One region of the Pseudomonas sp. LBUM1643 genome, then DNA from elsewhere that is predicted to be linked to it. Evidence: predicted binding sites of a transcription regulator. Region 1 holds the regulator's gene; each other region holds the start of a gene.
The links. The regulator FliA, encoded in region 1, starts transcription of late flagellar genes. The targets are predictions, from matches to a motif close to CTAAAGTTTNNNNNNNNNNNGCCGNTAA.
Positions count from the first base shown of each region.

Region 2: the regulator FliA is predicted to act here: its motif matches at 1,461-1,488, upstream of ACA063_RS14985 (methyl-accepting chemotaxis protein).
Region 3: the regulator FliA is predicted to act here: its motif matches at 2,041-2,068, upstream of ACA063_RS28355 (methyl-accepting chemotaxis protein).
Region 4: the regulator FliA is predicted to act here: its motif matches at 3,366-3,393, upstream of motA (flagellar motor stator protein MotA).

Region 1 is NZ_CP166813.1:1,734,957-1,740,899, reverse strand. Features, by position in the region: gene ACA063_RS07800 (chemotaxis protein CheA) at 1-1,934, opposite strand, end outside; gene ACA063_RS07795 (protein phosphatase CheZ) at 1,956-2,744, opposite strand; gene ACA063_RS07790 (chemotaxis response regulator CheY) at 2,767-3,138, opposite strand; gene fliA (RNA polymerase sigma factor FliA) at 3,304-4,044, opposite strand; gene fleN (flagellar synthesis regulator FleN) at 4,041-4,871, opposite strand; gene flhF (flagellar biosynthesis GTPase FlhF) at 4,988-5,943, opposite strand, start outside.
Region 2 is NZ_CP166813.1:3,342,314-3,348,256, forward strand. Features, by position in the region: gene ACA063_RS14970 (MmcQ/YjbR family DNA-binding protein) at 1-51, shown strand, start outside; gene ACA063_RS14975 (DUF1294 domain-containing protein) at 67-495, opposite strand; gene ACA063_RS14980 (undecaprenyl-diphosphate phosphatase) at 492-1,322, opposite strand; gene ACA063_RS14985 (methyl-accepting chemotaxis protein) at 1,611-3,245, shown strand; gene pnuC (nicotinamide riboside transporter PnuC) at 3,479-4,042, shown strand; gene ACA063_RS14995 (AAA family ATPase) at 4,039-4,563, shown strand; gene fapA (functional amyloid chaperone FapA) at 4,894-5,331, shown strand; gene fapB (fibril amyloid subunit FapB) at 5,333-5,905, shown strand.
Region 3 is NZ_CP166813.1:6,256,205-6,262,147, forward strand. Features, by position in the region: gene ACA063_RS28355 (methyl-accepting chemotaxis protein) at 1-1,933, opposite strand, end outside; gene ACA063_RS28360 (LysR substrate-binding domain-containing protein) at 2,119-3,039, opposite strand; gene ACA063_RS28365 (NorM family multidrug efflux MATE transporter) at 3,197-4,591, shown strand; gene ACA063_RS28370 (putative bifunctional diguanylate cyclase/phosphodiesterase) at 4,664-5,943, opposite strand, start outside.
Region 4 is NZ_CP166813.1:556,046-561,988, reverse strand. Features, by position in the region: gene ACA063_RS02420 (caspase family protein) at 1-867, shown strand, start outside; gene ACA063_RS02415 (toll/interleukin-1 receptor domain-containing protein) at 867-1,358, shown strand; gene motB (flagellar motor protein MotB) at 1,414-2,442, opposite strand; gene motA (flagellar motor stator protein MotA) at 2,446-3,297, opposite strand; gene ACA063_RS02400 (HDOD domain-containing protein) at 3,464-5,002, shown strand; gene ACA063_RS02395 (rhodanese-like domain-containing protein) at 5,046-5,861, shown strand; gene asd (archaetidylserine decarboxylase) at 5,880-5,943, shown strand, end outside.

The DNA of each region.
Region 1 (5,943 bases):
TCCTGACCGTCGACCACGTTGGTGCGCGACAGGTCGAGGTGGAAGATCTCGTTGACGTTCACCAGAGGGAACGCGAACGCCTGATTGCCCAACATGACCATCAGCGTCGGCATGATCGCCAGAGTCAACGGGACCTTGATGACGATCTTCGAACCCTGGCCCTTGGCCGAGTAGATGTTGATCGAACCGTTGAGCTGGGAAATCTTGGTTTTCACCACGTCCATTCCCACGCCACGACCCGACACGTCGGAGATCTCGGTTTTGGTCGAGAATCCCGGCGCGAAAATCAGGTTGTAGCACTCGGTGTCGCTCAGGCGATCGGCCGCATCCTTGTCCATCACACCGCGCTTTACCGCGATGGAACGCAGGACATTAGGGTCCATGCCTTTGCCGTCATCGGAGATCGACAGCAGGATATGGTCGCCTTCCTGCTCCGCCGCCAGGATCACTTTGCCGCCCCGGGACTTGCCCGATGCTTCGCGTTCTTCCGGAGATTCGATACCGTGGTCGACGGCGTTGCGCACCAAGTGGACCAGCGGATCGGCCAGGGCCTCGACGAGGTTCTTGTCGAGGTCGGTTTCTTCGCCGACCAGCTCAAGGTTGATCTCTTTCTTGAGCTGGCGAGCCAGGTCGCGAACCAGGCGCGGGAAGCGCCCGAAGACTTTCTTGATCGGTTGCATCCGGGTCTTCATGACCGCGGTTTGCAGGTCAGCGGTGACCACATCGAGGTTCGACACCGCCTTGGACATGGCCTCATCGGCACTGTTGGCGCCGAGTCGGACCAGGCGGTTACGCACCAGTACCAGTTCGCCGACCATGTTCATGATTTCATCGAGACGCGCGGTATCGACCCGCACGGTGGTCTCGGCTTCGCTGGCGGGCTTATCCGCCGGCGGAGCAGCTTGAGCACGAGCAGGAGCGGGCTTCGCCACTTCGGCTTTTGGCTCGGGAGCTTTGGCAACCGGCTTGGGGGCTGCTGCCTTGGCGACCGGCGTGGCAACCGATGCACTGGCGCCGGTAGCGGTACCGACTTCAGTGAACTTGCCTTTGCCATGCAATTCATCGAGCAGCGCTTCGAACTCGTGATCGGAGATCAGATCACTGCCTACTGCGGCTGCAGACGGAGCGGCCGGCACAGGCGCCGAAGCAATCGCCGACTCCAGCGCTTCAACCGCAAAGTTGCCCTTGCCGTGGAGCTGGTCCAGCAGTGCTTCAAATTCTTCGTCGGTAATGTCGGAGCTATCGCCTGCCGCCTTAGGAGCCGCGGGAGCTGCGGGAGCTGCAGGCGGAACCACGGCATCAACGGCGAACTGGCCTTTACCGTGCAACTGATCGAGCAATGACTCGAACTCGGCATCGGTGATTTCATCGCTGGTTGCGCCAGCGTTGCTGATCGGTGCCGGAGCAACAGGCGCGGCCTCGGCCTGCGCCTTGACGGCATTCAGGGAGTCCAGCAGTTGCTCGAATTCGTTGTCGGTAATGTCACCTGAATCGCTTTCAGCAACCGGTGCCACGTCGACAACCGGCACCGCTTCGTCGGACGACTGCGGTTCAGCCAGGCGGGCCAGTGCCGCCAGCAGTTCAGGCGTCGCAGCCGTGATCGGGCTGCGCTCGCGGACTTCGGTGAACATACCGTTCACCGCATCCAGTGCTTCGAGAACCACGTCCATCAATTCCGAGTCGACGCGACGCTCACCCTTGCGCAGGATGTCGAAGACGTTCTCGGCGATGTGACAGCACTCCACCAACTCGTTGAGCTGGAGGAAGCCGGCGCCCCCTTTTACAGTGTGAAAACCGCGAAAAATTGCATTGAGCAAGTCCGCATCATCCGGTCGACTTTCAAGCTCGACCAGCTGTTCGGACAGTAGCTCTAGAATCTCGCCGGCCTCAACCAGGAAATCCTGAAGGATCTCTTCATCGGCGCCGAAGCTCATTAATGGGGTGCTCCTACAGGTCTAAAATCCAAGGCTGGATAGCAAATCGTCCACATCGTCCTGACCGGACACAACGTCTTCTCTTTTATCGGCATGAATCTGCGGACCTTCACCCTGAGAGAGATGTTTTTGTGGATCTTTTTCAGCCAGCATCGCTTGACGGTCATGTTCGATGCCCGCAAAGCGGTCCACCTGACTGGCCATCAGCACGAGCTTGAGCAGGTTGCTTTCAACTTCGGTGACCAATTGAGTCACGCGCTTGATGACCTGACCGGTGAGGTCCTGGTAATCCTGAGCGAGCAGAATATCGTTGAGGTTGCTCGTTACGACGCGGTTGTCTTCGCTGCTGCGCGTGAGAAAACCGTCTACGCGCCGGGCGAGTTCGCGGAACTCCTCGGCACCGACTTCACGGCGCATGAACCGTCCCCAATCCGCGCTCAGCGCCTCGGCTTCATTGCCCAGGCTGGTGACCAGCGGCGTGGCGTTTTCAACGAGGTCCATGGTGCGGTTGGCCGCCGCTTCGGTCAGCTTGACCACATACCCCAGACGTTCAGTAGCGTCCGTGATCTGCGAGACTTCCTCGGCCTGTGGCATGTTCGGGTCAATCTGGAAATTGACGATCGCGCTATGCAACTCGCGAGTGAGCTTGCCCACTTCCTGGTACAGGCCACGATCACGGGTCTGGTTGAGCTCATGGATCAGTTGTACTGCGTCGCCGAACTTGCCTTTTTCAAGGCTTTCGACCAATTCGACCGCATGTTTTTTCAGGGTCGATTCGAAATCGCCCTGTGAAATTTCATTTTGCTCCATAGCTCCCCCGTGGCGCAGTTGCTCAACCAATGCGTTCGAAAATCTTTTCGATTTTTTCTTTTAACGCCTGGGCCGTGAAGGGCTTGACCACATAGCCGTTTACACCGGCCTGGGCTGCTTCGATGATCTGCTCGCGCTTGGCTTCAGCGGTAACCATCAGCACCGGAAGATGCTTGAGCCTTTCATCGGCGCGCACGTGGCGCAGCAGATCGATACCGGTCATGCCCGGCATGTTCCAGTCCGTTACCAGAAAGTCGATGCTGCCGCTGTTGAGGACCGGAATGGCAGTGGTGCCATCGTCAGCCTCGACCGTGTTGGTGAACCCAAGGTCACGCAACAGGTTTTTTATGATCCGCCGCATCGTTGAGAAGTCATCAACGATGAGGATTTTCATGTTCTTGTCCAATTCGACCTCCAAGCAGTCTTAAACGCGTCCAGCACCTGGACACGCCATTTCATTCAATCCGGCAAAGCATTCGATGACTGTCTGGAGCACAGCAGATCGAGACCGGTGCGTACAGAACCCACCAGCCTCGCTCGCAGTGTCCCCACACTGCCTTCAGCGCGCTCGCCACTCCCCCAAACGCCCCCGCAAACGGGCCGCGCACTGGCTGTGTAACTGGCTGACCCGCGATTCGCTAACCCCCAGGACCTCACCGATTTCCTTGAGATTGAGCTCTTCGTCGTAGTACAGCGCCAACACCAGTCGCTCACGCTCCGGCAAATTGGCAATCGCGTCCGCCAGCGCTGCCTGGAAGCGTTCATCTTCCAGATCGCGCGACGGCTCGAGATGAGCACTGGCGCCATCCTCGTGCAGTCCTTCGTGTTCGCCGTCTTGTAACAGATCGTCGAAACTGAATAACCGACTGCCCAAGGTGTCGTTCAAAATCCCGTAATAATCGTCAAGACTCAATTGGAGTTCGGCCGCAACTTCGTGATCTTTAGCGTCGCGACCGGTTTTAGCTTCAATCGAGCGAATGGCGTCGCTGACCATCCGGGTATTTCGGTGGACCGAACGTGGCGCCCAGTCCCCCTTGCGTACTTCATCGAGCATCGCGCCGCGGATGCGTATGCCCGCGTACGTCTCGAAACTAGCGCCCTTGCTGGCGTCATATTTGGTCGACACTTCAAGCAAGCCGATCATCCCGGCCTGGATCAGATCTTCGACCTGCACACTGGCCGGCAGACGCGCCAACAAGTGGTAGGCAATGCGTTTTACCAGTGGCGCGTAACGCTCGATCAGCTCGTACTGCGCATCACGGGCCGATTTTTTATAGAGGTTATAGCCACTGGCGGTCATAGCACGGGTCCTGCAGTTTGTTGCACGAGGCGCTCCACGAAGAACTCCAGATGCCCACGCGGGTTGGCAGGCAATGGCCAGGTGTCGACCTTTTGCGCGATCGCCTTGAAGGCCAGCGAACACTTGGAGCGCGGGAATGCTTCATACACGGCGCGCTGCTTCTGCACAGCCTTGCGTACGCTTTCGTCGTACGGCACCGCACCGACGTATTGTAAGGCGACGTCGAGGAAACGATCCGTGACCTTGGTCAACTTGGCGAACAGGTTGCGACCTTCTTGCGGGCTCTGGGCCATGTTGGCCAGAACACGGAAACGGTTCATGCCGTAATCACGGTTGAGCAGTTTGATCAGGGCGTAGGCGTCAGTGATCGAGGTCGGCTCATCGCAGACCACCAGCAGGACTTCCTGAGCGGCGCGGACGAAACTGACGACCGAGTCGCCGATGCCCGCCGCCGTGTCGATCACGAGCACGTCGAGGTTATCGCCGATATCGCTGAAGGCCTGGATCAGGCCGGCGTGTTGCGCCGGGGTCAGATGAACCATGCTCTGTGTGCCGGACGCGGCCGGAACGATACGAATGCCGCCCGGGCCTTGCAACAGGACGTCGCGTAGCTCGCAGCGGCCTTCGATCACGTCGGCCAGGGTACGTTTGGGTGTCAGTCCGAGTAGAACGTCGACGTTAGCCAGTCCGAGGTCGGCGTCCAGAAGCATGACGCGCCGGCCGAGCTCTGCTAGAGCCAGGGACAAGTTCACTGACACGTTAGTTTTCCCGACGCCACCTTTGCCGCCGGTCACCGCGATAACCTGTACGGGATGCATGCTGCCCATGTTATTTCTTTACCTTGTCTTGCATAGACGGAGGCCACATTACTGGCTGCGCGTTCACAAATGGAACAATGCATGGCAGACCATCGATGTAGGTACAAAAACTATTCATTAATACCTCAGCTAACCTGCTTGGTCGGGCTGTGGTAAATATCAGCGAACATGTCAGCCATGGCTTCTTCGCTGGGTTCTTCCTGCATTTGCACGCTGACCGCGCGACTGACCAGCTGATGACGACGCGGCAGATGCAAATCATCCGGAATCCGCGGGCCATCGGTCAGATAGGCCACCGGCAGTTCATGACTGATGGCCAGGCTCAACACCTCGCCCAGACTTGCCGTTTCATCCAGTTTAGTCAGGATGCAGCCGGCGAGCCCGCAGCGCTTGTAACTGTGATAAGCGGCGGTTAGAACCTGTTTCTGGCTGGTCGTTGCCAGAACCAGATAATTTTTCGATTTGATGCCACGCCCGGCCAGGCTTTCCAGTTGCATGCGCAGTGCCGGATCGCTGGCCTGAAGGCCTGCGGTATCGATCAGCACCACGCGTTTGCGCAGCAGGGGATCCAGCGCCTGCACCAGCGATTGCCCCGGGTCGACGTGAGTGACCGGGACATTGAGGATGCGGCCAAGGGTCTTGAGCTGTTCCTGCGCACCGATTCGGTAGCTGTCCATGCTCACCAGCGCGATGTTCTGCGCGCCGTACTTGAGCACGTAACGCGCGGCGAGCTTGGCCAGGGTCGTGGTTTTGCCCATGCCGGCAGGGCCGACCATGGCAATGATACCGCCCTCTTCCAGCGGCTCGATTTCCGGTGTGGCAATCATGCGCGCCAGGTGCGCCAGCAACATGCGCCAGGCCTGACGTGGCTCGTCAATGCCAGTGATCATTGCCAGCAGATCACGGGATAACGGGCCGGAGAGGCCGATGCGTTGCAGACGACGCCACAGGTTGGCCTGGGCCGGACGGCTGCCCTGCAACTGGTTCCAAGCTAAGGACCCAAGCTGTACTTCCATCAGTTCACGCAGGCTGTTGAGCTCGAATCGCATCGAGTCGAATGCGCGAGGGTCGACGCCGCCAG
Region 2 (5,943 bases), 1.6 Mb from region 1:
CTGGTGGTGAGCAAGTTGCCCAAACGCACCCAGATCGGCCTGCTGCTTTAGCACACGCGCTTACGCTTAGAAGAGCGCAAATACATGAGCGCCAAGGAACAACTGGTCAATCCAGAACACCTGATGCAGCAACACGATGGTCCAGAACAGGACCTGATAGGAAATCTTGCGGGTTTTGTGGCGAAACACTTGCTGCGCCACCAAGGCGCCCGGCCAACCGCCTGCCAGCTCTACCGCGTGCAGGACGTTCTCGGGCGTGCGCCAACGGGCGGTGCGCGCCTTGCGCTTGTCGCTCCAATAAAGGAAGAACGCCAGCACGCTGACGATCCCGTAGGCCGACAGGGGAATCAGCGAGATCCCCTGCAACCACATCGACAGCGAGCCAGTCAACGGCAGCGCGCACACGATCGCAAACACCAGCAACTTCAATCGCAGGTACTGGGTCTTGCCGCCGGAATTACCCTCCGGACGGTTGCGCGCGCTGCTGTCATTCATGGCTTGGCCGCGCTCCAGTCAACCCAGCCGAACTGCCAGGTGGCGAGGATCAGCAGACCGAACGCGATGCGATACCAGGCGAACACCGCATAGCTGTGGCTGGCGATGAACTTGAGCAAGCCACGCACGGCAATCATCGCGAAGATGAATGCGGTGACGAAGCCGACGGCAAACACCGGGAAATCCGCAGGCACGAACAGGTGCCGGTATTTGTACCCCGAGTACACGGCCGCACCGACCATGGTCGGCATCGCCAGGAAGAACGAGAACTCGGTCGCAGTCTTGCGGGACAGCCCGAACAGCAAGCCACCGATAATTGTCGAGCCGGAGCGCGAAGTACCCGGAATCATCGCCAGGCACTGGGCAAAGCCGACTTTCAGGGCGTCTTTCCAGGTGATCTCGTCGACCGTCTCGGCGTGCACTTCATGCTCGCGGCGCTCGGCCCACAACATGATGACCCCGCCGACGACCAGTGCCGTCGCCACCGTGATCGGATTGAACAGATATTCTTTGATCATGTCAGCGAAGATCACGCCCAATACCACCGCCGGCATGAAGGCAATCAACAGGTTGGCGGTAAACCGTCGAGCGCTGGGCTGGGTCGGCAGCCCGATGACCACGTCGAGGATCTTGCGGCGAAACTCCCACACCACCGCCAGGATTGCCCCGAGCTGGATAATGATGTTGAAGGCCATGGCCCGCTCACCACCGAAGTTGAGCAAGTCGGCCACAATTATCTGGTGGCCGGTACTGGAAATGGGCAGAAACTCCGTCAGCCCTTCTACAACGCCAAGTATCAATGCCTGAAAGGCGGTCCAAAGATCCATCAATCCCCCAAGAAGCGATGCACGCGGGCATGCCCCGTTAATATTTTTTCAGAACGTTTTTGCAATCAGCCTGGCTGTTGACCCCGCGCAAAAGTCTCCAGACGAAACCGTGAGAATCTCGTGAAAATTCATGCTGGATTCAGGTTTTTCCGCGCGGGGCCGAAATCCTATCAGACAAGTCCCTTTTACGCTGCCGAGTATTGGGCTTGAGCCCTACAGAAGACTCATCAAGCGTGCGGGATGCTGGCGATCCTTCATGACAAGAACAAGAACCGGAGTGACAGCGTTATGAACAGCTTGCGCAATATGTCGATCAGCCGCCGTCTTTGGCTGATCCTGATCGTGGCCGTCATGATGTTGATGACGTTAGGCGTGTTGATGCTCAAGCAGATTCACGAAGACCTGTACCAAGCCAAAGCGCAGAAGACCCAGCACGTGGTGCAGACCGCCAGCGGGATCCTGAGCTATTACCAAGATCTGGAAACCGCCGGAACGCTGACCCGCGACGCTGCGCAGAAACAGGCGCTGACGGCTGTTCGCGGCCTGCGTTACGACCAGAATGATTACTTCTGGATCAACGACCTGACCCCGGTCATGGTCATGCACCCGGCCAATCCTAAACTCGACGGGCAGAACCTCGCAGCCATCCGCGACCCGGACGGTTTTGCGGTATTCAATGAGATGGTCGCCGTGGCTAAATCCAAGGGCGCCGGCATCGTCAACTATCGCTGGCCCAAACCGGGTGCCAGCGAGCCAGTAGAAAAAACCTCCTACGTGAAGCTGTTCGAACCCTGGGGCTGGGTGATCGGTTCGGGCGTCTACATCGATGACATGCAGGACGAGTTCTACGCACAGGTCTGGAAGGCCTCGGCGTTGGGAGTGGTGATTGCATTGATCATGGCGGCGCTGGTGATCCTGATAGCTCGCAGCATCGTTCGACCGTTGCAGGAAACCGTCAATGCCATGGCCAATATCGCCAGTGGCGAGAGCGACCTGACCCGCAGCCTCGACACGCATGGGCAGGATGAGGTGACGCAACTGGCGCGGCATTTCAACGCGTTTACCGCCAAGCTGCGCCTGGTGATCAGCCAGTTACAGGTCTCCGCCGGCGCCTTGGGCGATTCCTCCAGCGAGCTGGGCAACGACGCCGCCCAGGCGCAACAACGCAGTCAACAGCAATCCCAGCAGATGGAACTGGTGGCCACGGCCATCAATGAAGTGACTTATGGGGTTCAGGACGTTGCCAAAAACGCCGAACACGCCGCGAGCGAAATGCGCGACGCCGAGTCCCAGGCACAGCAAGGCCAGATCAACATTGATAGCAGCCTGCAACAGATCGACAAGCTGTCGGGCACCATCGATCAGGCGGTGGAAGTGATACGCACCCTGGCAGCCGAAAGCACACAGATCGGCTCGGTGCTGGAGGTGATCCGGTCGATTGCCGAGCAGACCAACCTGCTGGCGCTCAACGCGGCTATCGAAGCAGCGCGGGCGGGCGAGCAGGGTCGCGGATTTGCGGTGGTAGCCGATGAAGTGCGGCTGCTGGCTCAGCGCACGCAAAAATCAACCGCCGAGATTCAGTCGATGATCGAGCGCCTGCAAAATCATTCGGAAGCGGCGGTCAAAGTGATCGGCGACAGCAGCCGGGCCTCACAACTGACCATCGAACAGGCGGGCCTCGCTGGAGCGAGCCTGAGCGCGATTGGTCAGGCGTTACGCAACCTGAACGGGCTGAACGCCTCCATAGCCAGCGCCACCTTGCAGCAGGCGCACGTGGTGGAAGACATCAATCAGAACGTGACCCAGGCGGCCGGCTTGTCCCACAGCACCGCACTCGCGGCTGAACAGTCGAGCGTGGCGAGTGTTAGGTTGAAGGCGTTAAGTGTCGAACTGAACGGCTTGTTGAAGCAGTTTCGGGTGTAGGTCCTGACTCCGAACCGTTGTGGCGAGCGAGCTTGCTCGCGCAGGGGTGCGTAGCGCCCCCCCCCAATTCTCGAAAGAAAAAGAGTTTTTTGGCCAGCGCTTCGCACTGGAGCGGGAGCAAGCTCCCTCGCCACAGGTTTGTATGCCTGCTACGAAACACGCAGCTCCCAGCAGCTCACTCACCACAAACTAGGTACAATCCGCTCCCCTCGCCAACTCCCCAAGGAATCGCCATGTCCGGGCTAGAACTGTTTGCCGCCGCCCTCGGTGTCATCGCCGTCTGGTTGACGGTCAAACAGAATCCCTGGTGCTGGCCGATCGGCCTGGTGATGGTGTTGCTGTACAGCTGGGTTTTTTTCGAAGTGAAACTCTACTCCGACATGCTGCTGCAGATTGTTTACGCAGCGCTGCAAGTCTATGGCTGGTGGCAATGGACACGTGGAGGTGAGGCGCGGCAAGGACGGCGGGTCAGCCAGCTTGAGGCTTCTCCCATTGCCTTGAGTCTGGCGTTGGGCGCTGTTGGCAGCCTGGCGTTAGGCGCCGCCATGGCGCACTGGACTGACGCGGCGCAACCCTGGCTGGATGCCGCGCTGACCGGGTTCAGTCTGGTGGCCCAGTGGTGGATGGCACAGAAACGCGTGCAATGCTGGCCACTGTGGCTCGTGCTGGACGTGATTTTCGTCGGGCTGTTCATCTACAAAGGCATGTACCTGACTGCCGGCCTCTACGGTCTGTTCGCCGTTATCGCCATTCAAGGCTGGCGCGAATGGCGCGCCGATCTGGCGTTGCGAGCATGAAGGTTCTGGTCCTCACGGGGCCTGAATCGAGCGGGAAGAGCTGGCTGTCGAGCGAGATCCAGGCGCGCTTTGGCGGGCTGCTGGTCGGTGAGTACGTACGGCATTTCATCGACCGTGAAGCCCGCGACACCTGCTACGACGACATCACACCCATCGCGCAAGGCCAACTGGCCTGGGAAGATGAGGCGCGCGCCAAGCGCCCTTCCCTGTTGATTCTGGATACGCATCTGTTGAGCAACATCCTTTGGAGCCGAACCTTGTTTGGCGATTGCCCGGCCTGGATCGAGCAAGCCTTGCTGGCCCGGCACTACGACCTGCATTTGCTACTGAGTCCTGAAACCGTCGCCTGGCATGACGACGGACAGCGATGCCAACCGCAGCTGGAAGAACGCCGCGCGTTTTTCCAGACGAGCCTCCAATGGCTTGACCTGCACCGACAGCCTTGCCAGGTACTTCAAGGTGACTGGCAACAGCGCAAGAACGCGGCATTTGAGGCAGTAACGCGCCTGCTCGATATCTGAAAGGGGCTAACTGCCCCTCCAAAAGTGTCCACTCCTGAAACACTTCCTTCGGCGCAAACCCACGCGCTAAAGCGGCTTGGGGACACCTGAGCGAAACTGTTACGTGACTGATACACCCTCTCATCAGCGCCTGTAGCAAGCATTCCCGCCAACATGGACGGCGTTTTCGCGTGTCTCTGTCTCACCGGTATTACAAATTATTTCTGCTAATCCCGAAGAAAAACACTAACCCTCTGTTTTTAATAGAAAAACAAAAAGCGGCACACCTTCTGCTCTCTTCCCCGCAACGCTGATAAGGGCAGTGTTTCACTTACAGAAGGAATTGCCGCCGTGGGGATATTTGATAAACGCGCTTTTGGTCTGTTGTTGATCGGATGCGCACTCGGCACAAGTGTCTGCCTGCCAGTGCAGGCGGATAACGGCATCATTACCATCAAACGTGATGTCCAGACCCGTAATGCGGTCACCCCGCCTCTTATTCCCGATCCGAATCCAACAACCGTCAATGCCAACCCGTCGCAACATATCCTCAAACAAACCAACGAGTTGAGCGACGGCGACTTCGCCAACGTTGCCAGTGGCGCCAGCATTTCCCGCATGGTCACGCAAAACACCAATAACCTGGGCGCGAACATTTCCACGCAGAACCAGTTGTCGAACCAACCCGCCGGACGTTCGGGCAACTCGGGAGGTGGTATCGCCAACATGGTCAACTCAAGTATGGCGCAGGGCCTGGGTACGCTGAAAATCATAACGGGAGACCGTTAGGATGAATCGCTCTCTGCTCGTTCTCGCCATGTTTTGCAGTGCATCAACCTTTGCCCAATCTCCGGTGATCAATAAAGCCGACATCGACTACTCGGGTTCTCAATATCAGGGCAACCTCACCGTCAACCAGGCGGCTGGCGATCAGCAGCAACAGGCCAACGCACGGGCCATCGCTATCGGCCACGGGGCTAGCGCCACCACCCAGATTCGCCAAGCCTTGGGCACTCCAAGCAGCCCCTTGATGGATGCGACGTCCAGCATCGGGGGCAACTCTTTCAGTAACGGCAACGGCGCACTGGGCGTTAACCAGAGCGCCGGGGCCGGCACGCAACAAGCAAACGCATTGCGCATCAGCGTCAGTGCTCAGCCGCAAACGATCGACGACAGCGTCCTTCTTCAACAGAACGTAGCGTTGATCAACAACTCCGATCCAACTGTCTCTGCAACAGGCTATCGCCAGGTCTCTACGAGTGACCAGGCCTTCACCGGTAGTCGCGGGGTTATTCAGTTGAATCAGAGTGCCGGGGTGGGAAATCGAATGGGAAACACCCTGAGCATACGGGTCGCGGATTGACCCGAAAAAGGTAAAAAAAACAACACTTAACCTTAATA
Region 3 (5,943 bases), 1.9 Mb from region 1:
TTTCCAGCTCTTTGGCCGTCACCGCCAGGTTCGACACCACTTCGCGCTGCTCACTGTTCGCCAACGCAATGCTTTGCAGGTTGCTACTCAGCAACGTTGCCGTGCTGCTCTGCTCCTGGGTCGCCGTGGTGATGGCGGCAAACTGCTGACCCGCCGAGCGGCTCTGCTCATCGATCCGCGCCAGCGCCGTGGCGACATTGGCGTTACGCGACAAGCCTTCCTGCATCAGCACATTGCCCTGTTCCATGGTGCTGATGGCGTTGCCCGTCTCTTGCTGGATGCTTTGAATCATCACCGAGATTTCATCCGTCGCCTGACGCGTACGTGAAGCCAGATTGCGAACCTCATCGGCCACTACCGCAAACCCACGCCCTTGCTCACCGGCACGGGCAGCTTCGATCGCCGCGTTCAGCGCCAGCAGGTTGGTCTGTTCGGCAATCGAAGTAATTACCCCCACGATGCCGCCGATTTCCTGCGAACGCTGACCCAGGGTGTTGATCACGGTCGCGGTACTGTTCAGTGCGCCAGCGATTTGCTCCAGAGACGAGGACGCTTCCTCCATCGATGTACGACCGATCCGCGTTTGTTGTGCGTTCTCTTGAGCCAGGCGCTCGGTGCTGCCCATGTTGTCGGCAATGTTCAACGAGGTCGCACTGAACTCCTCCACAGCACCGGCCATGCTGGTGATTTCGCCCGACTGCTGCTCCATTCCTTCGTACGCGCCGCCAGACAACCCGGATAACGCCTGCGCGCGTCTATTGACCTCTTCCGAGGCTTTGCGGATGTGTTCCACCATGGTCGACAGCGCCTGACTCATCTGATTGAAAGCCCGGGCCAACTGACCGATTTCGTCGTGGCTCGACACGTTCAGGCGCACGCTCAAATCACCTGCACCCAAGGCTTCGGCCTGACGCACCAGATCGCCCAGCGGCGCGAGCTTGCTACGCAACAGCCAGACCGCCGAACCCACCGCAATCAACATGGCCAGCAGGCTGCCAATTGCCAATCGAATCCCGACGCTCCAGGTCACCGCGTTGATTTCAGCTTTCGGCATGCTCGCAACCACCGACCAGGGGCCGCCCTCAAACGGCACCGCCACGCTGTAGAACGCTTCGGACTTGTCGCTCCAGAAATCGCCCGTGCCCGGTGTCTTGGACAGCGCCATGATGGCCGGAACGGCTTGATCCAGCGCTTGCACACCAGCGATCGGCACCAGCCACTTGCCCTGCTCATCCAGCAACGCCAACGATCCCGTTTGACCAATCCGGAAACGCTTGAGGTTGGCAAATTGCGCATTTTGCGCATCGGTGTAATCGAATCCTACAAACAGCACGGCGATGACCTTCCCGCCACTGTCACGTACAGGGGTGTATTGCGTCATGTAGGACCGTTCGAAGAGCAAGGCGCGACCGACGTAGCTTTGCCCCGCCATCAGGCGTGCATAAGCCGGATGCGCGTGATCGAGCAGCGTACCGATGGCCCGCGTGCCGTCCTGTTTGCTCAGGGACGTACTGACGCGGATAAAGTCATCGCCGTTGCGCACGAACAACGTGGCGACGCCGGCGGTCATTTGCTTGAACTCGTCCACTTCGCTGAAGTTGTTGTTCAGCACTTCGCTGCCCAGGTGCAGGCCGGGTGTCTGTACGCCGGCCACCGTCACCGGCTCATCAGGATGCAGACTCAAACCGACGCTGAAACGCTTTTCGAACAACCCGCTGAGGCGCTGGGTGCTTTCGCGCAACGTACCGTGGAAGGTGCTCAACTGATCGGCCAGCAGCCGGGCTTCACTGGCCAGGTGTTCTTCGCGGGTGGCGAGGTTGGCTGTGTCCAGCGAGCGCAACGCGAACAGCGTACTGCCGCTGATGACCACCGCCAGTATCACGGCCAGCGCTAGCCCCAGTTGTGAGGCGATCCGGGCACGAGGTTGAGACATGACTGCTCCTGGCCGAGTGACCGGATCATCCTGATCGCAACGCACACTCAGCAAAATTTCTAATAATGGGAATTCGGTCGAACCTGCACGAAGGTTCCACCTGCAGACTTTCGGCGGCAAAGCTGAATACTTGAGTGATTCACCGGGAGATAGCTCAAAGCCGTCATTGCGACGGCTCTATCGATTCAGCTCAAATGCTCGACATCGGGCAACTCCATTGCCCGAACTTCGCCCTGCAGGAAATCACTGAGTCGGCGCATTCGTTCGCCGCCGGGGCGGGTTTTCGGCCAGACCAGGTAATATTTCTCACCGCTGGCGACAGCCGTCGGCCACGGCAAACTCAGGCGCCCTTGCGCCACATCCTCAGCCACCATCAGCAGATCGCCCATCGACACACCATACCCGCGCGCCGCGGCGATCATGCCCAGCTCCAGCGTATCGAATACCTGCCCACCCTTGAGCGACACCTGATCGGCCATACCCATGCGCTCCAGCCAGTTGCGCCAATCGCGGCGATCCGGCGTCGGGTGCAGCAATTCAGTGTTGGCCAGGCGCGTGACATCCCAGGGTTGTTCGTTCAAAAGGTTCGGCGCGCCGACCGGGATCAATTCTTCAGGAAACAGATAGCTCGCCTCCCAGTCAGGCGGGAAATGCCCGTTGCTCAGCAACACGGCGCAGTCGAAGGGCTCGTCGTTGAAATCCACCGAGTCGACGTCCATCCAGGCGCTGGTCAGCTGCACTTCATTGCCCGGTTGCAGATGACGGAAGCGACTCAGTCGTGCCAACAGCCAGCGCATCGTCAAGGTCGAGGGGGCCTTCATGCGCAAGACGTCGTCTTCCGCGCGCAAGGTATTGCACGCCCGCTCAAGCGCAGTGAAGCCTTCGCGAATCCCCGGTAATAGCAAACGCGCTGATTCGGTCAACTGGAGGTTTCGGCCACTGCGGTGAAACAGTCGACAGGCAAAATGCTCTTCGAGCGTACGAATGTGCCGACTTACAGCGCTTTGAGTGATCGAAAGCTCTTCCGCGGCCCGGGTAAACGAGCTGTGGCGCGCAGCCGCTTCGAAGGCGCGAAGGGCATACAAGGGAGGAAGACGACGGGACATCGGGAACGCTCCTGCAACTGCGCAACATGAACCAGACCAAACTATTCTGCATGAGTTTTAATCATGCGACCCATCCTTTTTATCCCTTTGTGCAATCCCCTGAGAGCGCCGAGAATCGACGGTCTACTGTTCCCTATGAAAATCGAGCGTGATGATCATGAAGCATCCAGCGCGTGTTGAACTCTGGGCCATTCTGCGGCTGGCGGGGCCGTTGATTGCCTCGCAGTTGGCGCACATGCTGATGGTCCTCACCGATACGTTGATGATGGCGCGCCTGAGTCCCGAGGCGCTGGCCGGCGGTGGTCTGGGGGCGGCCGCCTATTCCTTCGTGGCATTTTTCTGCATCGGTGTAATTGCTGCGGTCGGCACCCTGGTGTCTATCCGCAAAGGTGCAGGCGATACCGTTGGGGCGGCGCGACTGACACAGGCCGGTTTGTGGCTGGCGTGGTTGATGGCGCTGGTGGCGGGCTTGCTGTTGTGGAACCTCAAACCGGTGTTGTTGCTGTTCGGTCAGACCGAAACCAACGTCCAGATGGCTGGCCAGTTTCTATTGATCCTGCCGTTCGCCCTGCCCGGTTATCTGAGCTTCATGGCCCTGCGCGGCTTCACCAGTGCGATCGGCCGGGCGACGCCCGTCATGGTCATCAGCCTCGCCGGTACGGTCGCTAACTTCCTGCTCAACTATGCGTTGATCACGGGCATGTTTGGTCTGCCGAAAATGGGCCTGGTGGGGATCGGACTGGTCACGGCCATTGTCGCCAACCTCATGGCAGTGGCACTCGCGCTGCACATTCGCCGGCATCCCGCGTACGACGCTTATCCGTTGCGCGCGGGCCTGTCACGGCCTAATCGTCAGTACCTCAAAGAGCTGTGGCGCCTGGGCCTGCCCATTGGCGGCACCTACGCGGTGGAAGTCGGGCTGTTTGCCTTTGCCGCGCTGTGCATGGGCACGATGGGCAGCACGCAATTGGGGGCGCATCAGATCGCGCTGCAAATCGTTTCAGTGGCGTTCATGATTCCGGCGGGACTCTCCTATGCGATCACCATGCGCATCGGCCAGCATTACGGCGCGGGGCAACTGCTGGATGCACGGTTGGCAGGTAGGGTCGGCCTGGCCTTCGGGGCGATAGCGATGCTGGGTTTCGCGATGGTGTTCTGGCTGCTGCCAAATCAGCTGATAGGTTTGTTTCTGGACCACAACGACCCGGCGTTTCGCCCGGTCATCGAGCTGGCCGTGAGCCTGCTGGCGGTAGCGGCGTGGTTCGAGCTGTTCGACGGCACGCAGACCATTGCGATGGGCTGCATCCGTGGGCTCAAGGACGCCAAGACTACGTTCCTCGTGGGACTGGGTTGCTATTGGCTGATCGGCGCGCCGGCCGCCTGGTGGATGGCCTTCCATTTGAACTGGGGGCCAACGGGGGTCTGGTGGGGATTGGCCCTGGGCCTGGCGTGCGCGGCGGTGAGCCTGACGCTGGCGTTTGAGTGGAAGATGAAGCGGATGATTCGGCGGGAGCCATCCTCACAGCGTTTCGAGGCCATTCAAACCGAATGAGATGCCCGGTGGGAGCTTTTGTGGCGAGGGAGCTTCTCCCTCGCCACAAAAAACGCCCAGTTCAGTCTGGGATCAACTCACGACTTCCAATGCAGACTGCTGGCTCGAACCAAACGTCAAATACTCAACCAGTTCCGCCAACGGCAGCGGCTTGCTGATCAGGTATCCCTGCACCTGATCGCAACCAAACCCGCGCAACAGATCCAGCTGTGCCGCGGTTTCCACCCCTTCGGCAACCACTTCCAGGTTGAGGTTATGCGCGAGGTTGATCATCGCGTGGACCAGTTTGCGATTTTCCTCACGCTCTTCCATGCCGCCGACAAAGCTTTTGTCGACCTTCAGCAAGGCAATCGGCAGGCTGTTGAGGTGCACGAACGACGAAAATCCGGTCCCGAAATCATCGAGTGAGAAGCGTACACCCAGTCGTCCGAGGGCATCCATTGTCTGCTTCACCAGATCGCTGCGGCGCATGACCGCCGTTTCGGTCAACTCGAACTCCAGCCACTGCGCCTCGACGCCGCGCTCGACGATCAAGCGACTCAATGTCGGCAGTAGCTGGCTGTCCTGAAACTGCCGGAATGACAGGTTGATCGCCATGTGCAACGCTGGCAGACCGCGCTCGCGCAGCGCCTGCATGTCACGCAACGCACGGGAAATAACCCAGTAACCCAGCGGCACGATCAAACCGCTTTGCTCGGCCAGCGGGACAAATTCGCTCGGAGGCAACAAGCCACGCTCGGCATGCCGCCAGCGCACCAAGGCTTCGAGGCCGACGATTTGCCCGTCCGCAAGATTCAGCCTGGGTTGGTAATGCAGCTCCAGTTCATCCCGACGCAACGCCCGGCGCAGCTCGCTTTCGAGGTCGGCCATGCTGCGAGCATTGCGGTTAATGCGTTCGTTGAAGATGTGGAAGGTACAGCCCTGCGTGCTCTTGGCCTGCTGCATCGCGATGTGGGCATGCCACATCAGCGGATCGGCACCGGCCTGGGCTCGGGCGTGGGCAATACCCAGGCTGGAACCGATCAACAGGCTTTCGCCGTCGACCCAATAGGGCTCGGCCAGCGCTTCGGTAATTCGTTCGGCCATCCATTCCGCGCGTTGAGGGGCGCGACGGGTGTCGATCAGCAAGGCAAATTCATCGCTGCCCAGCCGCGCCAGCTGATCGCCGGCCTCAAGCTGGCTTTTCAACCGCGCGACGACTTGCAGGATCAACCGGTCGCCAGCCTGATGGCCAAGGGCGTCGTTGGCATGACGGAAGTTGTCGAGGTCCAGGTGACCGAGCGCCAGGCCACGGCCGTCGTTTTCCACCAGCCGTGCCGCTAGCAACGTCTGGAACCCCTGCCGGTTGGCGA
Region 4 (5,943 bases), 1.2 Mb from region 1:
CTCAAGACTGATGCCAATGGCGACCCGAATTTCAAGAACATCGTGCTGACCTCCGCCGAAGATTATTTGAGCCGCGAAAAAATCGAGGATCAAATTCGCGAACTGTTTTCAGGCGACTGCAATGTCGCCCTGCTGTACTTCGCCGGCCACGGCGCTTTCGACGCTGATACGGATGAAGGGATGCTATTGCCTCAGGATTACAAGTCCAGCAAGGACGGGATCCGAATCAGCGACATCCTTAATTGGGCGTCCAAAGCCGTAAAAATCAAGAATAAGATCATCATTCTCGACTGCTGCCAGGGCGGTTCGGCAGGCGAAGTGCGTGCTTTGCGTAGCGAAAGCAGCATGGTTGGCGAAGGCATGACCATTCTCACGGCCTGCAAAAAAGAGGAACCGGCCATGGAAGGCGCCAACCATGGCGTCTTCACCGGACTGCTGCTTCAGGCATTGCACGGTGGTGCTGCGAACATCCTTGGGAAAATCACTCCCGGCAGCCTCTATTCGTTTGTCGACAATGCGCTCGACGCCTGGGAACAGCGCCCGGTGTTCAAGACCAACGTCTCGCAGTTCATTTCGTTACGGGAAGTCTCACCGTTAATCCCCAAAGAAATATTACGCAAGCTGCCTGACTGGTTTCCCGAAGCCGAGTCGGTGTTCGCGCTGGACCCGAGCTACGAACCCACCGAAGCCCGGTTTGAACCGGCTCACGGCGAAGTCTTCGCCCAACTGCAAAAGTGCAACCGCCACAGCCTGATTGAGCCGGTGGATGCCGAACATATGTACTACGCCGCGCTCAACTCCACTGGCTGCCGCCTCACCGCGCTTGGCGCCTATTACCGTGAACTCGCGATCAAGGGACATTTCTGATGCCAGTGTTTATCAGCTATCGCCACATGGATCGCGCCCATGCGATGCAGATCAACAGTCGTCTGATGCAGGCCAATATAAAAACCTACCTGGACGTGCTGGATCCGGAATCCCAGACCACCGATGACATCACCGAGGTCATCACTCGCAACATCAGCGAATGCACCCACTTGCTCGCAGTCGTCTCGGAGAGGACCGCACTGTCGTGGTGGGTGCCGTTCGAAATTGGTGAAGCGACAATCAGTAATCGCCGCATCTGCTCCTTCAGGACCGGGCCGACGGAGTTGCCGCTGTACCTGGACAAGTGGCCGAAACTGAGCAGCGCAAAGGACCTCGATTTTTTCATCGAGGCCTACAAGAACGAAGTGACCCTCAAGCGCTCCGCATCCCTGGAGTCGATCACCGGCAGCGAGTCCACGCGCAGCTACAACAAGACCAATGCTGACCGCTTCCACACTGATCTCAAAAACCGAATCCTCCGTGGTGCCTGAGGCACTACCCCGCGCCCACAAAAAAGCCGACATTCACTGTCGGCTTTTTTGTGGATTACTGCTTCGGCGCCTCACCGGGTTTCGGTGCGGCATCCTCGAACAGATTCAACCGTTCTCGAAGCTCATGCGCCGGCACTGGCTGCTTGTCCGCCGGCAGGGCATTCGGATCGACCGGCTCTGCCGGCACTTCACCCGGAGCGCCCTGGCCTTGGGGCAGCTGACCGGAAGGATCGGCCCCCTGTGCCCCTTCAATCGCTGCCTGAGCCTTTTTAGTCAGCACGACAATGTCGATTCGACGGTTGACCGGATTGAACGGTTTTTCCCGATCGAACAACGCCGAGGAGGCATACCCGACAACGCGCGCTACCTGGGACTCCGGATAGCTCCCGGCGACCAGCGCACGGCGAGCGGCGTTGGCGCGATTGGCCGACAGTTCCCAGTTACCGAACTCGCCTGTTCCGGTGTACGGCGTGGCGTCGGTATGACCGCTGATGCTGATCTTGTTGGGCACCGCTTTGATGGTATCGGCCATGGCCAGCAGGATGTCTTCAAAGTACGGCTTCAGACGGGCGCTGCCAGAGTCGAACATCGGCCGGTTTTCCGCGTCCATGATCTGGATGCGCAAGCCGTTCGGCGTGATCTCGAACAGGATCTGATCCTTGAATTTCTGCAACTGCGGGTTTTCATCGACCTTGTTCTGCAGCTCCTGCAGCAACAGTTCCAGGCGTTCTTTCTCGACCTGCTCGGCCATGCCTTCGACTTGTTCGGTATCGATGGTCACCTTGTCCGGCTGCGGCTGGGATTTCACTTCCGGGTTGAGGGTGTTTTCCGGCGCCAGGGTAGGCGTGCCACCCAGATCAATAATGTAGGGCGTGCCGCTCTCGGAAAAACCGATCGGGTCCTTGAAGTAGCCCGCGATGGCAATCTTCTGTTCAGGCGTCGCAGTGGACAGCAGCCACAACACCAGGAAGAACGCCATCATCGCCGTCGCGAAGTCGGCGAAGGCGATTTTCCAGGCGCCCCCGTGATGCCCGGCAGCGATGCGCTTGACGCGCTTGATGATGATTGGCTGGTTATTTTCCATAGCTTAGCGACCGCGAACCGCTTGTTCCAGCTCGGAGAAACTGGGACGGTGCGCCGGGTACAGAACCTTGCGACCGAACTCCACCGCCAGCGATGGCGGCATGCCCGATGCGGAGGCAACCAGCGAGGCCTTGATGGCTTCGTAAACGTTCAGCTCTTCCTTGGCATCGTGAGCCAGGGAGTGCGCCAGCGGACCAAAGAAACCGTACGCCGCGAGAATACCGAAGAAGGTACCGACCAATGCTGCGCCCACGTGCATGCCGATGGCTTTCTGGTCACCCTCGCCCAAGGACGCCATGGTGACCACGATCCCCAATACCGCTGCGACGATACCGAAGCCAGGCATGGCGTCGGCAATCCCGTTGACCGCATGGGAGGGATGTTCAAGGTCTTCCTTGAGGCTGTAGAGCTCCATGTCGAACAGACCCTCCAGCTCGTGGGGTGCCATGTTGCCGGACGACATGATGCGCAAGTAGTCGCAGATGAAAGCGGTCATGCGCTCGTCTTTGAGCACCGTCGGGTACTTGGCAAAAATCGGGCTCGCGGCGGCATCTTCGATGTCGCCTTCAATCGCCATCATGCCTTCGCGGCGGCTCTTGTTGAGGATCTCGTAGATCAGGCCCAGCACTTCAAGATAGAAGGCGTGAGTGAAGCGCGACCCGAACATGCTCAAGGATTTCTTGAGCACGTGCATTGTCATGTAGCCGGGGTTGGCTTGCAGGAATGCGCCGAGGGCCGCACCGCCAATGATCAATACCTCGAAAGGCTGGATCAGGGCGGCAATTTTGCCGTGGGAAAGTACGTATCCGCCGAGCACGCTCGCGAATACGACGATGATGCCGATTATTTTAGCCATAGGTAGGAGAGCACTTACTGAGTCGGGTTCAAGGTCATATTCGGAAGTTAAAAAATCTCTTCTTCTACTTATCGGCAAAACTGCGCCAGACTATAGGCCGTTCAGGCGAAAAGCCACTTTGACCCACTCAGGGCGTAGGTAATGCAGACGATGATCGCGTCCAACCATGGCTAACGAAACGAACGTTCCAACACCAACACCCTCCACGCTCGAAGGCTGGATCAAGCTTCTCGACGGCGTTCGCCTGCCAGTTCCGCAAGCCAGTCATGACCGCGTTTGCAGCGCCATTCGCAACAACCGCAGTTCGTTGCGAGACATTGCCGAATTGATGCAGGGCAGTCCGGCCCTGGCCTTGAGTGTGATTCGCGAAGCCAACCGGCAGCTACACGGCGGCTTGAGTGAGCCGGCGGAGAACCTTGAAGTGGCGATCAATCGCCTGGGTCTGAAGCGTACCGAAGAAATGCTCGCTCGCCTGCCTGCGCTCCCGCAATCGGACATTCCTGTCGCCTTGCGCCAGCTGCAAATGATCAGCCAGCACGCCACACAACAGGCCAACGGTTTTTTCGCCCATCGCCTGGCGCGGCTGTGGCAGGACATCCACTGGGGCAGCCTGTTGTTCCTCTCGCCACTTTGGCCGATGGCTTTGACTCATCCGCAACTGCTCCAGGAGTGGGAACTGCGGGTGATTCACAAAGGCGAATCCGCGCGCAAGGTTGAACAGCAGTTGTTCGGCGTACGCCTGCTGGACATCTGCCAGGCCCTGGCCGATATCTGGCGCCTGCCGATCTGGGTGCAGCAGGGTTATCGACTGTTGATGAGCGAGCAGCGCGAACTGGTCCAGGTCCTGCGCATTGCCCGTGACAGCGATCATCCATTGCGCCAGCAAAATCGCCTCGATGACGACCCGACCCTGCGCCGCTGGCTCAATCAACCGGCCAATACGGTACTGCTGGCCAATGGTCTGGCGCTGTCGGCGCAACACGCCTGGGACAGTCCGCACAGTGAACGCTGGCAGTACCTGACCAGCCTTTACCTCCAGGTGCCGATGGAACACGTGCAGCAGCAGTTGCACCAACAGGCCGCCAATAGCGCCCGTTACCACGCGATGCCCGACCTTTGGCACCCGGCCGTCTCGCTGATCTGGCCGTGGGGCATGAACCGGGTGGCGGCAGGTTCGCTTGCGGCCCCGGCGCCCACTGCGCAAGATTTGGCCAAATGGCGTAAACAATGTGCCGAGCTGCTGGCGGAACCGAGTCGCTTCGCCAATGCGATGCATTTGACCACGTCTGCCCGGGACGCGTTGCTCGCCTGCGGCATGCGACGTGTGATGATCCTGATGGCCGATCGCACTCACGCCAATCTTCGCGTGCACCAGTGCGCCGGTTTGCCAAAGGACGCATCGAGCCTGAATTTGCAGGTGAGTCAGAGCACCGTGCTGCAACGATTGCTCGCGCAACAGGCTCAGGTCCGCCTGACGCCGGAAAACAGCGCGCAGTTTTCGGCGCTGTTACCGGCGAGCCTGCGCTCACTTTTTGGTGGCGAACATCTGCTGCTAAGGTCATTGGTCAACAATGGTCGGGTGATCATGCTGGTCGTGGCCGACCAGGGTGGCGGACCGTTCTCGGAAATCACCGTGCAAGCCTTCGGGAAAACCGCCCAGTGCATCGAGAAGGCCCTGCACAGCTTTAGCCACCGCGGCCAATAAGGCTGCGTTACAATCCCTCCTTTTTGTGCTCTGGAGACCTCACATGTCTGACTTCTCTGGCTTGGCGCTGGTGATAGAGCCCGGCGACCTGCTCGCCCGTCTTGACGCTCGCAATCTGATTCTGGTGGACCTGACCAGCAGCGCCCGCTATGCCGAAGGGCATATTCCTGGCGCGCGTTTTGTCGACCCCAAACGCACGCAACTCGGCCAACTACCCGCTCCAGGCCTGATGCCGCCGCACGCCGCACTCGAAACACTGTTCGGCGAACTCGGCCATAATAAAGACGCGGTCTACGTGGTGTATGACGACGAAGGCGGCGGCTGGGCCGGACGGTTCATCTGGTTGCTCGATGTCATCGGCCACAAAAACTATCACTACGTGGATGGCGGCCTGCTGTCCTGGCTGGCGCAGGACCTGCCGGTGTCGACCGAGGTCCCTGCCACGGTTGGCGGTCCGGTGAGCCTGACCCTGCATGACGAGCCTACGGCCACCCGCGAATACCTGCAAAGTCGCCTGGGTGCCGCCGATCTGGCGATCTGGGACGCACGCGGTCCGCTGGAGTATTCCGGCGAGAAGGTCCTGGCGGCGAGGGCCGGACACATTCCCGGCGCGGTCAATTTTGAATGGACCGCAGGCATGGATCAGGCGCGCAACCTGCGCATCCGCACAGACATGCCGCAGATCCTGGAACAACTCGGGATCACCCCGGACAAAGAAGTTATTACTCACTGCCAGACTCACCATCGCTCTGGCTTCACTTATCTGGTGGCCAAGGCGCTCGGTTATCCGCGCGTCAAGGGCTACGCTGGCTCATGGGGCGAATGGGGCAACCATCCCGACACCCCTATAGAGAATTAAGGTTTTTAAGGACAGTTAATGAATAAGCGTTTGTTTATCCTCAGCCAATACCTGCTGCCCCACCACTTGCTCTCGCGACTGG